One region of the Halomonas sp. 3H genome, then DNA from elsewhere that is predicted to be linked to it. Evidence: predicted binding sites of a transcription regulator. Region 1 holds the regulator's gene; each other region holds the start of a gene.
The links. The regulator PhoB, encoded in region 1, activates phosphate uptake and scavenging genes when phosphate is short. The targets are predictions, from matches to a motif close to TGTCATANNNNTGTCANA.
Positions count from the first base shown of each region.

Region 1 (4,314 bases):
CGAGGTGACCTCGTCCCCCGCCGGCTTCCATGCAGGCCGCGGGCCCTGGGGCCGGCGTTCGGTGTTCCGCCACGGCGGCTTCCGGGTACTGGTGCAGGAGTGGTTCCTGGACGCCATGGCGGATGACCTCGCCCTCCCTTCGCGCTAGGCTCTGGGCCAGTCTCCGATGCCGACGGTGAGGGGCGCCGGGGACAAGCCGAAGAGGAGGTCCTACGCCAGGGATGGCGTCGGTAGCGTACAGGGAGGTATTCACAGCGCCTCCTCGCAGGCTTGTCGCCGGAACAGCCCCGCCCCTTAACACCGTCTGCCAATAAAGAAAATATTCACGAGGTAGAGATGGACCGTTCCCTGATGCACCCCAAGGGACTCGCCCGGGTGCCCGACTTCCTGCAGCTGATGCGCCTGAACCGCCCCATCGGCACCTGGCTGCTGATGTGGCCCACCCTCTGGGCGCTATGGGTGGCCGCCGAGGGCCTGCCCGGCCGCGACGTGCTGCTGATCTTCATCGCCGGGGTCTACCTGATGCGAGCCGCCGGCTGCGTGGTCAACGACTACGCCGACCGCCACTTCGACGGCCACGTCAAGCGCACCCGGCTGCGCCCCCTGGCCACCGGTCGCATCAGCGAGGGCGAGGCCCAGGCGCTGTTCCTGATCCTGGTGATGGCCGCCTTCGTGCTGGTCTGGTTCACCAACCTGTTCACGGTGATGCTCTCGCTGGTGGGCGTGGCGCTGGCCTTCATCTACCCCTTCATGAAGCGCTATACCCACCTGCCGCAGCTCTTCCTGGGGGCCGCCTTCTCCTGGGCGATCCCCATGGCCTTCGGCGCGGTGCTGGGCCATCTGCCCTTCGAGGCCTGGCTGCTGTTCGCCGCCAACGTGGCCTGGACGGTGGCCTACGACACCGAGTACGCCATGGTCGACCGCGACGACGACCTCAAGATCGGCATCAAGTCCACCGCGGTGCTGTTCGGCCGCGCAGACCGGCTGATGATCGGTCTGCTGCAGGGCCTGACACTGCTGCTGCTGGCCTGGGCGGGGCTGCGCCTGGGGTTCGGCGGCTTCTTCTGGCTGGGCCTGGCGGCCATGGCCGCCACCTTCGTGCACCAGCAGGTCCTGATACGTGACCGCGACCGGGACCGCTGCTTCCAGGCCTTCCTCAACAACCACTGGTCGGGCCTGCTGGTGTTCGCCGGGATCGCCCTGAGCCTGTGGCCGGCCGCGGGCCCGTGACCGGGCGGGCGGGACTGTCATGCCAGTGTCATACTGGCATGGTGTGATCGTCATCGACCCGTCACAGTACACGAGGCTTCCGGATGACCGCCAAGACCGTTCTGATCGTCGATGATGAGGCGCCGATCCGCGAGATGATCGCGGTGGCGCTGGAGATGGCCGACTATCACGTCCTCGAGGCGGACAACGCCCAGACCGCCCACGCCATGGTGGTGGACCACCAGCCCGACCTGGTGCTGCTGGACTGGATGATGCCCGGCACCAGCGGCATCGAGCTGGCCCGCCGGCTCAAGCGCGAGGAAACCACCGCCGAGCTGCCGATCATCATGCTCACCGCCAAGGGCGAGGAGGACAACAAGATCCAGGGGCTGGAGGCCGGGGCCGACGACTACATCACCAAGCCCTTCTCGCCCCGCGAGCTGGTGGCCCGCCTCAAGGCCGTGCTGCGACGGACCACCCCGCGCGGGGTCGAGGACCCGGTGGAGGTCGAGGGGCTGCTGCTCGACCCGGTCAGCCATCGGGTCAGCGCCGACGGCCGCGCCGTGGAGATGGGTCCCACCGAGTATCGCCTGCTGCAGTTCTTCATGACCCATCAGGAGCGGGCCTACACCCGCAGCCAGCTGCTCGACCAGGTGTGGGGCGGCAATGTCTATGTGGAGGAGCGAACCGTGGACGTGCATATCCGCCGGCTGCGCAAGGCGCTGGGCGACCGCCACCAGCACCTGGTGCAGACCGTACGCGGCACCGGCTACCGGTTCTCCGCCAAGGGCTGACGTGAGCCTCTGGAAGCGGGAACTGTGGCGCCTCGTCCTGCTGGCCGGCCTCGGGCTCGCGACCGGCTGGCTGCTCTCGGCTCCGGCCGCCGGCCTGGCCGCGGGGCTTGCCGCCTGCCTCGCCTTCCACCTCTACCAGCTGCGCGCCCTGCACCGCTGGCTGACCCTCAATCCTCAGGCGGAGCCGCCCGCCGCCAGCGGCCTGTGGGGGGACCTCCTCGACCGGCTCTACCGCTACCAGAAGGGCCAGCGCATCACCCAGGGCCGGCTCCTCGGCACCCTGCGGCGCATCCAGGAGTCCTCCGAGGCGATGCGCGACAGCGTGGTGATGCTCGACCGCCACGGCGACATGGAGTGGTGGAACAGCGCCGCCGAACGCATGCTCGGCCTCAAGGCAAGCCATGACCGGGGCCACCACATCACCAACCTGGTGCGCGACCCGCGCTTCATCGACTACTTCCACGCCCGGGACTACCGCGAGCCCCTCACCCTGCCCTCGCCCATCGACGAGCGCATGATCCTGCAGTTCCAGATCACCCTCTACGGCGACGACGAGCGGCTGCTGATGGCCCGGGACATCACCCGCCTGCACCGCCTGGAGCAGATGCGCCGCGACTTCGTGGCCAACGTCTCTCACGAGCTGCGCACGCCGCTGACCGTGCTGGCGGGCTATCTCGAGACCTACGCCGACCATGCCGACCAGCTGCCGCCCCGGTTTGCCCGCGGCCTCGGGCAGATGCAGCAGCAGGCCCATCGCATGCAGAACCTGGTCGAGGACCTGCTGCTGCTGTCGCGGCTGGAGACCGACCGGGGTGGCGAGGACCACGCCCCCCTGGCCATGGACGAGCTGCTCGACAGCGTCCGCCGCGACGCCGAGGCGCTCTCCGGCGGGCGCCAGACGGTCACCGTGGAGCGGGAGGAGGCCGCGTCCCTGATGGGCAGCGAGCAGGAGATCCGCAGCGCAATCTCCAACCTGGCCTTCAACGCGGTGCGCTACACCCCGCCGGGCAGCCGCATCGTGCTGCGCTGGCGGCCGCATCCGGAGGGCGCCTGCCTGGAGGTGGAGGACGACGGCGAGGGCATCGACCCGGTGCATATCCCGCGCCTGACCGAGCGCTTCTACCGGGTCGACAAGGGGCGCAGCACCGCCACCGGCGGCACCGGCCTGGGGCTGGCCATCGTCAAGCACGTGCTGCTGCGCCACGACGCCCGCCTGGAGATCGAGTCCCGGCCCGGCCAGGGCGCGCTGTTCCGCTGCCTCTTCCCCGCCGAGCGGCTGTCGACGCCGAGCGAGTCCCCGCGCAGCGTCCACGCCTGAGGCTGCCGGATCACGTCCCGGGGCTGCCCGGCGAGGGCGACCGGGCCGGCACCAGGCCGCGATAGTGGCGTTCCCACATCAGCACCGCCCCGGCCACGGCGCCGGGCAGCAGGAAGAGGTTGGCCAGCGGCACCCAGGTGATCAGGGTCACCCAGCCGCCGTAGGTGAGGGTGGGCCACCAGCGGGACGACAGCCGCCGGCGCATGTCGGCGAAGCTCACCTTGTTGTTGTCCATGGGGTAGTCCAGGTAGGTGATCGCCATCACCCAGGCCGAGAAGGCCAGCCACAGCAGCGGGGCCAGCACGTTCAGCACGGGAATCCAGCTCACCACCAACAGCAGCGCCATGCGCGGCAGGATATAGCCCAGCTTGACCAGCTCCCGGCCCAGGGCATCCACGCCAGTCTTCAGCAGGCCGCGGTCGTCCAGCGGCGGCCGGCCGGTGGCCACCACCTCCACCTTGGCCGCCAGGAAGCCGTAGAAGGGCGCAGCGATCAGGTGGGTCACCAGGGTGAAGGTAAAGAAGATGATCACCACCAGGCTGACCACGAACAGCGGCCAGATCAGCCATTCGAGCCAGGCGAGCCAGCCGGGAACCATTGCCATCCAGCCCTCGAGCCAGCCGCCGAAGTTGGCCAGCACATAGCGCAGCATGGTGCCGTAGACCAGCAGGTTGACGGTGATGGGCAGGAAGACATAGCGGCGCAGGCCGCGGGTGTAGACCAGGCGGGTGCCGCGGGTCAGGGCCGTGAAGGCGTCGAGCATGGCGGGTCCTCGAGAAGAAAGACGCAGGCCACCGCCTAGGCGGTGGCCTGCGCTATTGACGGCCAATCCCGAGGGACCGTCAACCCTTGCACCGTTGCACTGAGCGAGAGGCGCCGGGGACAGGTCGAAGAAGGGGTAGACCTGTCGCCGGAAAAGCCTCGAGCATGCCGGTCGACAGCGAAACACCTATCCCTTGCGGGTGATCGCCTGCTCGTCCAGGTCGTCCGGGT
Region 1 is NZ_CP100360.1:3,844,841-3,849,154, forward strand. It holds gene NFC98_RS17685 (chorismate lyase) at 1-148, shown strand, start outside; gene ubiA (4-hydroxybenzoate octaprenyltransferase) at 337-1,230, shown strand; gene phoB (phosphate regulon transcriptional regulator PhoB) at 1,314-2,003, shown strand; gene phoR (phosphate regulon sensor histidine kinase PhoR) at 2,005-3,321, shown strand; gene cysZ (sulfate transporter CysZ) at 3,332-4,084, opposite strand; gene phoU (phosphate signaling complex protein PhoU) at 4,271-4,314, opposite strand, start outside.

Region 2 (4,314 bases), 1.5 Mb from region 1:
TATGTTCGTATTCAACCAACCCTGGCCAAAGGCCGGGGCCTATGCACCCTGGAGCGAGACATGGCAACGACCCGGCAGACAGCGCTTCTCGACCTCTTCGTCATCGGCGGCGGCATCAACGGCGCGGGCATCGCCAACGATGCCGCGGGCCGGGGCCTCTCGGTGGGGCTCTGCGAGCAGGGCGACCTGGCGAGCGCCACCTCCTCGGCCAGCAGCAAGCTGATCCACGGCGGGCTGCGCTACCTGGAGCACCGCGAGTTCCGCCTGGTCGGCGAGGCGCTGCGCGAACGCGAGGTGCTGCTGGCCAAGGCGCCCCACATCATCTGGCCGCTGCGCTTCATCCTGCCCCACCGCGCCCACCTGCGCCCGGCCTGGATGATCCGCGCCGGGCTCTTCCTCTATGACCACCTGGGGCGCCGCGACCGGCTACCGGGCTCCCGGAGCGTGAGGCTCGAGGCCTCGCAGGGGCTCAAGCCGGACATCGCACGGGGCTTCGAATACTCCGACTGCTGGGTGGATGACGCCCGCCTGGTGGTGCTCAACGCCCTTCAGGCCCGCGAGCACGGCGCCGAGATGCTGGTACGGACCCGCTGCGTGGGCGCCCGGGAGGTCGACGGCCAGTGGGAGGTCGAGCTCGAGGAGGCGGGCAGCGGCCGGCGCTTCATCCGTCGCGCCCGGGCACTGGTCAACGCCGCCGGCCCCTGGGTCGAGCAGGTCGTCCGCCGGCAGGCCGAGCGCGACTCGCGCTACGCCATCCGCATGATCCAGGGCAGCCACCTGGTGGTGCCCCGCCTGAATCACGACGACCGCGCCTACATCCTGCAGCACACCGATCGCCGCATCGTCTTCGTGCTGCCCTGGGAGGAGGACTACAGCCTGGTGGGCACCACCGACCGCCGCTACGAGGGCGACCCGGCCCGGGTCACCGCCAGCGACGAGGAGATCACCTACCTGCTCTCCGTGGTCAACGACCATTTCCGGGCCCGGCTCACCTCGGACGACGTGCTCCACACCTTCGCCGGCGTGAGGCCGCTGTGCGACGACGAATCGGCAGACCCCTCGGCCATGACCCGGGACTACACCCTGGACCTGGACACCCGCGGCGCGCCGCTGCTCTCGGTGTTCGGCGGCAAGATCACCACCTACCGCAAGCTCGCCGAGGCGGCACTGGCCGAGCTCGCGCCCCACCTGCCCTCCATGGGGCGCCCCTGGACCGCCACGGCACCGCTGCCGGGCGGTGACATCGAGAGCCAGGAGGCCTTTGCCGAACAGCTGCTCGCGGCCTATCCCTTCCTCGAGCCAGGGCAGGCCCGGCGCTATGCCAGGAGCTACGGCTCCCTGTGCCTGGCCTTCCTGGACGGCAAGCGTTCCCGCGAGGCGCTCGGCGAGGCGTTCGGCGCCGGCCTCACCCGGGCCGAGGTGGACTACCTGGTCACCCGGGAGTGGGCCACCACCGCCGAGGACATCCTGTGGCGGCGCACCAAGCTCGGCATCCGGCTCGACCCGCCGGCCCATCGGCGGCTGGCCGACTACCTGGCCACCCTGCCGGCCGCGGCAATGTCGGCGACAACCCCCGCCAGGGCGCCCATCGCGGTGGCATGACCGTGGCGGCCAGCGCCTCGCCGTACGAGGTGAGGCGGCGGGCACAGCGGCCATCCTGACCGGTCGGGTAAAGTGTTTGACATCGCTTTGTCACAAATCCTAGATTGGAGTGCGTCTTTCGAATGCACGCACTCCCGTGCCGTGCATGTCGAGTTTCGCGCATCACCCTGTCGTCTCAACAACAACAAGCGAGAGGCACGCCATGCAGACCGATCCCGTAGTGACAAGCCCCGTTTCCGCAGCGGCCCCGACAAGGGCGTCGAGACGGCTTCCCCTGGCTGCCCTGGCCGCCTCCTCCCTGCTGCCGCTGTCGATGCTGGTGGCGGCACCGGCCCTGGCCGACTGCCCCCGCGGCGACCTCGACGCCCTCTTCTGCGACGAGGACGGCGACATGGTGGCCGACCTGCCCGCCGACGAGTCCCAGTGGGCCAACCCCGATACCCTGATCTTCGCCTACACCCCGGTGGAGGACCCGGCCATCTACTCGGATATCTGGCAGCCGTTCATCGACCACCTCGAGGAGGTGACCGAGCGCAACGTGCGATTCTTCGCCGTGCAGTCCAACTCGGCCCAGGTCGAGGCCATGCGCAGCGGTCGCCTCCACATCGCTGGCTTCTCCACCGGCCCGACGCCCTTTGCGGTGAACCTGGCCGGCGCCGTCCCCTTCGCCCTGATGGGCTCCGACGACGGCCAGTTCGGCTACACCCTGCAGCTCTATACCCATGTCGACTCGGGGATCGACGCCATCGAGGATCTCAAGGGCAAGCGGGTGGCCCACACCTCGCCGACCTCCAACTCCGGCAACCTGGCCCCGCGGGCGCTCTTCCCGGAACTCGGCATCGTCCCCGACGAGGACTACGAGGTGGTCTACTCCGGCAGCCACGACCAGTCGATGCTAGGCGTGGTGGCCCGCGACTATGACGCGGCCCCGGTGGCCTCCGAGGTGGTCGAGCGCATGGCAGCCCGCGGCCTCTACGACGAGGAGGACGTCAAGATCATCTACGAGACCGACGCCTTCCCCACCACCTCCTACACCCACGCCCACAACCTGCACCCCGAGCTGGTCGAGAAGATCAAGGAAGCCTTCTTCAGCTTCGACTTCGTCGGCACCGCGCTCGGCGACGAGTTCGAGGGGGTCGAGAAGTTCGTCCCGATCAACTACCAGGAGCACTGGCAGGTCATCCGCACCATCCAGGCGGCCAACGACGTCCGCTATACCCGCGAGAACCTGGAGTGAGGCCCGGCGCCCCCGGCCAGCCGGGGGCGCACCGCCCGCCAACCCGATCCGCGAGGGGGATGCATGCTGGAAATCTCGAAGCTGGTGAAGCGCTACGGCCGTGACGAGCCGGTCCTCAAGGAGCTCGACCTGACGGTGGAGGGCAGCAGCGTGGTCTCGATCGTCGGCGCGTCCGGGGCCGGCAAGAGCACCATGCTGCGCTGTATCAACCGCCTGGTGGAGCCCACCTCGGGATCGATCCGGCTCAACGGCACCGAACTGGTGGCGCTCAAGGGGGCGGCACTGCGCCGCGCCCGCCGCAAGATCGGCATGGTCTTCCAGGGCTTCAACCTGATCGATCGCCTCACGGTGATGGAGAACGTCCTGGCCGGCCGGCTCGGCTACGTGAACCTCTACCAGGCGATCTCGCGTCGCTACCCCCGCGAGGACATCGAGAGGGCCTTCTCGCTGATGGAGCGGGTCGGCATCGCCCACTATGCCAACAAGCGCGCCGACGCCCTCTCCGGGGGCGAGCGCCAGCGCGTCGGGGTGGTGCGGGCACTGATGCAGGAGCCGGAGGTACTCCTCGCCGACGAGCCCACCGCCTCCCTGGATCCGCGCACCTCCGAGCAGATCATGATCCTGCTGCAGAGCCTGGCCAGCGAGCTGTCGCTGCCGGTGCTGATCAACATCCACAACGTGGCCCAGGCCAGGACCTACACCGAGCGGATCGTCGGCCTGCGCCACGGCAAGATGATCTTCGACGGCGCCCCTGATGACTTCACCCGGGATGCCCTGGACGCCATCTACGGCGGCATCGAGTCGCCCGAGGAGGAGCCCGTGGCGCCGGCCACCCCGCCCCCTGCCCAGCGCGATCGAGGCCTGCCCCATGACGCGACCTGAGCGCGGAGCCGCCGCCCCCAGGGCCTGGCGCAAGCCGCCCTTCATCGCCAATCCCTGGCTGCGCTACGGCGCCTGGCTGCTGCTGGTGGGCTACCTGGTGTGGGCGTTCGGCACCCTGCCCTTCAACTGGGAGCGCATCGGCGAGGGGCTGCCCCGGGCCGCGCGCATCTTCGGCGGCGGCTTCCCGCCCAGCTTCCAGCGGGCCGACCTGCTGCTGACCGGCTTCAAGGAGAGCTTCCAGATCGCCATCCTGGCGACCCTGCTCGGGGTGCTGCTGTCGATCCCCTTCGCGGTGATGGCGGCGAAGAACATCGTGCCCCGGCCGGTCTACCTGGTCGGGCGCGCGGTGATCATCGTCTCGCGCAGCTTCCACCCGGTGATCGTCGCCATCCTCTTCGTCGCCGCGGTGGGCTTCGGCCCCCTGGCGGGCATCCTCACCCTGACCGTCTACTCCATCGGCTTCGTCGGCAAGCTGCTCGCCGAGGAGATCGAGGAGATCGACTGGGGCCAGGTGGAAGCGATGCGCGCCACCGGCGCCGGCTACCTGGCGACGCTGTTCTACGCGGTCTTCCCGCAGATCCTGCCGCGCCAGG
Region 2 is NZ_CP100360.1:1,469,695-1,474,008, reverse strand. It holds gene glpD (glycerol-3-phosphate dehydrogenase) at 61-1,602, shown strand; gene phnD (phosphate/phosphite/phosphonate ABC transporter substrate-binding protein) at 1,916-2,839, shown strand; gene phnC (phosphonate ABC transporter ATP-binding protein) at 2,903-3,721, shown strand; gene phnE (phosphonate ABC transporter, permease protein PhnE) at 3,708-4,314, shown strand, end outside.
Region 2: phnD (phosphate/phosphite/phosphonate ABC transporter substrate-binding protein) is a predicted target of PhoB. The motif match lies at 1,680-1,697, and genes of this name have one in related genera.

Region 3 (4,314 bases), 430 kb from region 1:
CCCGTGCCCCGCGACCAGGCAGAGGCCATCGGGCGGCGCTTCGGCCGCATCCGCCATGAGCTTCAGGCGCTGATCGACCAGCGAGCCCATGCCATCGCCACCGCCAAGCGCGAGCTGATCGACGAGGCACGGGGCCTGCTCGAGCAGCCGCTGCCCGCCGCTCGTCGCGCCGAGCAGGCCAAGACCCTGCAGCGTCGCTGGCGCGAGCTGGGCCGGGCCCCCAAGGGCGAGGAGCAGGCGCTGTGGCGGGAGTTCCGCGGCCTCTGCGACCAGATCTTCGCCTCCCGGGAGGCGGAGCGCGACGACCGCGCCCAGCGGGCCCGGGAGCGCCTGGAGGCGATGCAGGCCCTGATCGATCGCCTCGACGCCTGGCACCCCGCCAGCAGCGACGACCAGGCCGTGCTCGACGCGGCGATCCGTGACGCCGCCGCCCTCGAGCCACTGCCCACGGGGCGGCGCACCGAGGGCATGCGCCGGCGCTGGTCGGGCATCGTACGCGCCCGACGCGAACGCCTCGAACGCCTGGCGGTGATCGACGAGGTGGAGGGCTGGCGCGCGGTCCAGCCGCTGCTGGCCGAGCACCTGGCGGCCGACGCCGACAGCCTGGCCGGCGAGGCCAGCCGCGACGTCGGGCTGCCGGAAGGTCTGTCACTCGCCGAGGACATGCGCGGCGCCCATGCGCGCCGCAACGCGGCACGTCACGAGCCTTCCAGCCCCTCGGAGGTGGCCGAGCGGCTGGCCAGGGTCCGGGTGCACCTCTCGCTGCTGGCGGTGGGACGCGTCAGCCACCGGGACGACCCGCTGCGGCTGGCGATCCAGGTCGAGCGCCTCAACGAGAACCTCGGCCGCGAGCTCTCGCGGGCCGAGGAGGTCCGCGGCGTGCTGCGCGAACTGCTGGCCACCGGCCCCGTCTCCCCCGAGCTGTGGGCCCACGAGGTGGGCGAACTCGATCGCCTGCTCGAGCACCTGACCCGGCTCCCGCCCCCCTGACCCCGCCCGTCTGCCGAGAACGCGAAAGCGCGAGGGATTGCCTCGCGCTTTCTCTTGCCACGCCCTGCGACCGCCTCGGCCGCGGGGGCGTCATGACAGGGAGGGCGATCAGCCCATGAACTGCCCGCCGTTGATGTCGATATTGGCACCGGTGATGAAGCCGGACTCCTGGTGGGCCAGGTAGGCCACCAGGCGACCGATCTCCTCGGGCTTGCCGTAGCGCTTGACCGGGATGGTCTCGCGGATCGACTCGCGCACCTTCTCGGGGATCTTCATGATCATGTCGGTGGCGATGTAGCCCGGCGACACGGTGTTCACGGTGATGCCCTTGGTGGCCGTCTCCTGGGCCAGCGCCATGGTCAGGCCGTGCATGCCGGCCTTGGCGGCCGAGTAGTTGACCTGGCCGAACTGGCCCTTGCGACCGTTGATCGAGGAGATGTTGATGATGCGGCCGTACTGCTGCTCGAGCATGGAGTCGAGCACGCTGCGGCAGGTGTTGAAGACGCTGTTGAGGTTGGTGTCGATGACCTCGTGCCACTGCTCCGGGGTCATCTTCTTCATGGTGCCGTCGCGGGTGATGCCGGCGCAGTTGACCAGCACACCGACCGGGCCATGCTTCTCCTCGATCTCCTTGACCCCGTTGACGCAGGCATCGAAGTCCACCAGGTCCACCCCGGCGATATCGATGTTGGTGTAGCCATCCGACTTCTGGGCCTCCAGCCAGGTCTTGGCCTTCTCCGGGTTGTGGTAGCCGGCCACCACCTGGTAGCCCTCGTCGGCCAGGGCGCGACAGATCGCGCTGCCGATACCGCCGGTTCCACCGGTTACCCAAGCAACGGTTGCGTTGTTGGCCATTGTTACCTCCCTATAGTCATGACGCTGAACGGGCCGGCCGGGTCGGGCCGGCACCGGAATTATTCTCGATGAAGTTGCCAACCAGATGACAACTTCGCGCAGTATGGACCACAGAGTGCAGGCGGGACGAGCGTTTGAACCTGCACCCTTGACTAAAGGGGTAATCCCTGTAGAATACGCCTCACGTTGATGCGGGGTGGAGCAGTCTGGTAGCTCGTCGGGCTCATAACCCGAAGGTCATCGGTTCAAATCCGGTCCCCGCTACCAAATATCGAGAAAGGCCAGCACCGAAAGGGGCTGGCCTTTTTCATGCCTACGATTGATGCGCCCCCCTCCGGTAGCTCTTCGGGCTCGGCTCTTCTCACAACCCCGGGAAGGTCACCGGATCCCTCTCGATTCAGACTCAGCGGTCCCCGCTGCTGCCCCCTCCCCCCTTGATGGTGGGGGCCATGCCCAGCCGGCCGACGCCGGGCAGCTTGAGTGCCGGGCGGCGCAGGTCGAGGCCCAGCGACAGCCCCAGCAGGTTGACCTCGAGGCCCTCGTCCCGGCCCAGTGTCAGGCCCAGCACGCCGCCGGCCGATACCGTCAGGCCCCGCCCGCCAGGCGCCGCGGCCAGCAGGCCCTCGAACAGGTAGTCCTTGCCCACCGCGGTGACCGGCAGCACCGCATCGAGCCCCTCGACCTCGCGCACCACCCAGGCGGTGAAGGTGTTGCTGTTGGGGCCGGGCCAGGCCCGATAGGCCGCCGGGGCCGGATAGGCGGCCACCGCGGCTTCGATCTCGGGAATCAGCCGCTCGGCCGCCTCGCCCCGGTAATCGGCCAGCAGGGCCGGCGGGTTGCCGTACCAGGCGCGATCCGGCACCCGGGTCGCCTCGGACACCAGGGCGGGACGGCGCCAGCTGAGCACGTGGTGCATCCGCCAGGCCTCGGCGCCCGCCTCCCGGGTGGCGATCCAGGTATGCACCCCGAAGGCACCCCGCCAGCCCCAGGTGCGCGCGGCGTAGAGCTGCACCACCGCGCCGGGCGCCGCCTCCGGCGCAGGCGCCAGCCCCGCCGGCTCGCGGCTGGCCGAGGCCCAGTGCCGCCCCTCCCCCTCGGCCTCGGTGGCCAGCATCCACAGCGGCCCGGCCAGCAGCAGGGCCAGTGTCACGACCATCCCGGCCAGCAGCCGAAGGATTCGTCTCATCGCCGGTGCGCCTCCCCTTGAATCGCCGCCTGACCACCCGCATCTTGTGAGGGAATTCACTCTGACCCGGGACCCCACACCATGTCCATCGTCGACCCGCGTACCGGCGAGCCGCTCGCCACCGATCCCCCTGCCGGCGACTCGACCGCCACGGCACCCGCCGGCCAGGAGGCCGAGGTGATCATCGACGTCGACCAGGGCAATATCCAGCAGGTGCTCGAGCTCTCCATGCAGGTGCCGGTGCTGCTCGACTGCTGGGCTCCCTGGTGCGAACCCTGCAAGAACCTGATGCCGGTGCTCGAGAAGCTGGCCCGGGAGTATCGCGGGGCCTTCATCCTCGCCAAGCTCAACATCGACGAGAATCAGGAGATCGCCGCCCAGCTGGGGGTCCGCTCGGTGCCCGACGTCAAGCTGGTGAGCCAGGGCGGGCTGGTCGACCACTTCCAGGGCGCCCTGCCCGAGAAGCAGATTCGCGAATGGCTCGGGCGCTACTTCCCGGCCCCGGAGGACGCCCCGGCCAGCCCCGAGGAGCAAGCCGCCGAGGCGCTGGCGGCTGGCGACGCCGCCAGCGCGCGCAGCCTCTACGAACAGCTGGTGCAGCAGCACCCCCAGCACTATCCCTACCAGGTGGAGCTGGCCCGCAGCCTGGTTGCCCTGGGCCAGGGGGAGGATGCCCGCGCCCTGCTCGACAACCTGCCGCCGGAGGAGCGAGACGCCGCCCCGGCCCGGGGCGTGCGCGCCAGCATCGAGTTCGGCGAGGAGGCCCCTTCCGCCGAGGCCATCGCCGCCCTGGAGGGCCGGGACGACAGCGAGGCCCGCTACCAGCGCGCCCTGCGCCGGGTCGCCGACGGCGACTACGAGGCGGGCCTGGAGGGCCTGCTGGCCCTGATGAAGCAGGACCGCGCCTGGAATGACGATGCCGCACGCAAGACCCTGCTGCGGGTCTTCGACGCCCTGGGGGCGGACCATCCGCTGACCGTCGCCTACCGCCGCAAGCTGTTCGCCCTGCTCTACTGAGCGGTCAGCGGCGGATCGCCCGGGGCATCCGCCGGCACTTCGGAAAGGGCCGCCCGCCGGCGGCCCCTGCGCCGTTCAGCCCGCCAGCACGCGATCCAGCCGCGCCAGCGCCGCGTCGAGCTGGGTGGCCGTGGTACCGAAGTTGAGCCGCGCGAAGCCCGGCCGGCCGAAGTCGGCACCGTCGGAGAGCGCCACCCCCGCCCGCTCGAGCAGCGCCTTGCAGGGCGAATCGCCGCCCGCCAGGCTCGCCGCCCGACGCAGGTCGA
Region 3 is NZ_CP100360.1:369,188-373,501, reverse strand. It holds gene NFC98_RS01895 (DUF349 domain-containing protein) at 1-990, shown strand, start outside; gene phbB (acetoacetyl-CoA reductase) at 1,099-1,845, opposite strand; tRNA gene NFC98_RS01885 (tRNA-Met) at 2,036-2,112, shown strand; gene NFC98_RS01880 (DUF3750 domain-containing protein) at 2,249-3,031, opposite strand; gene NFC98_RS01875 (tetratricopeptide repeat protein) at 3,113-4,048, shown strand; gene NFC98_RS01870 (MalY/PatB family protein) at 4,124-4,314, opposite strand, start outside.
Region 3: phbB (acetoacetyl-CoA reductase) is a predicted target of PhoB. The motif match lies at 1,919-1,936, and genes of this name have one in related genera.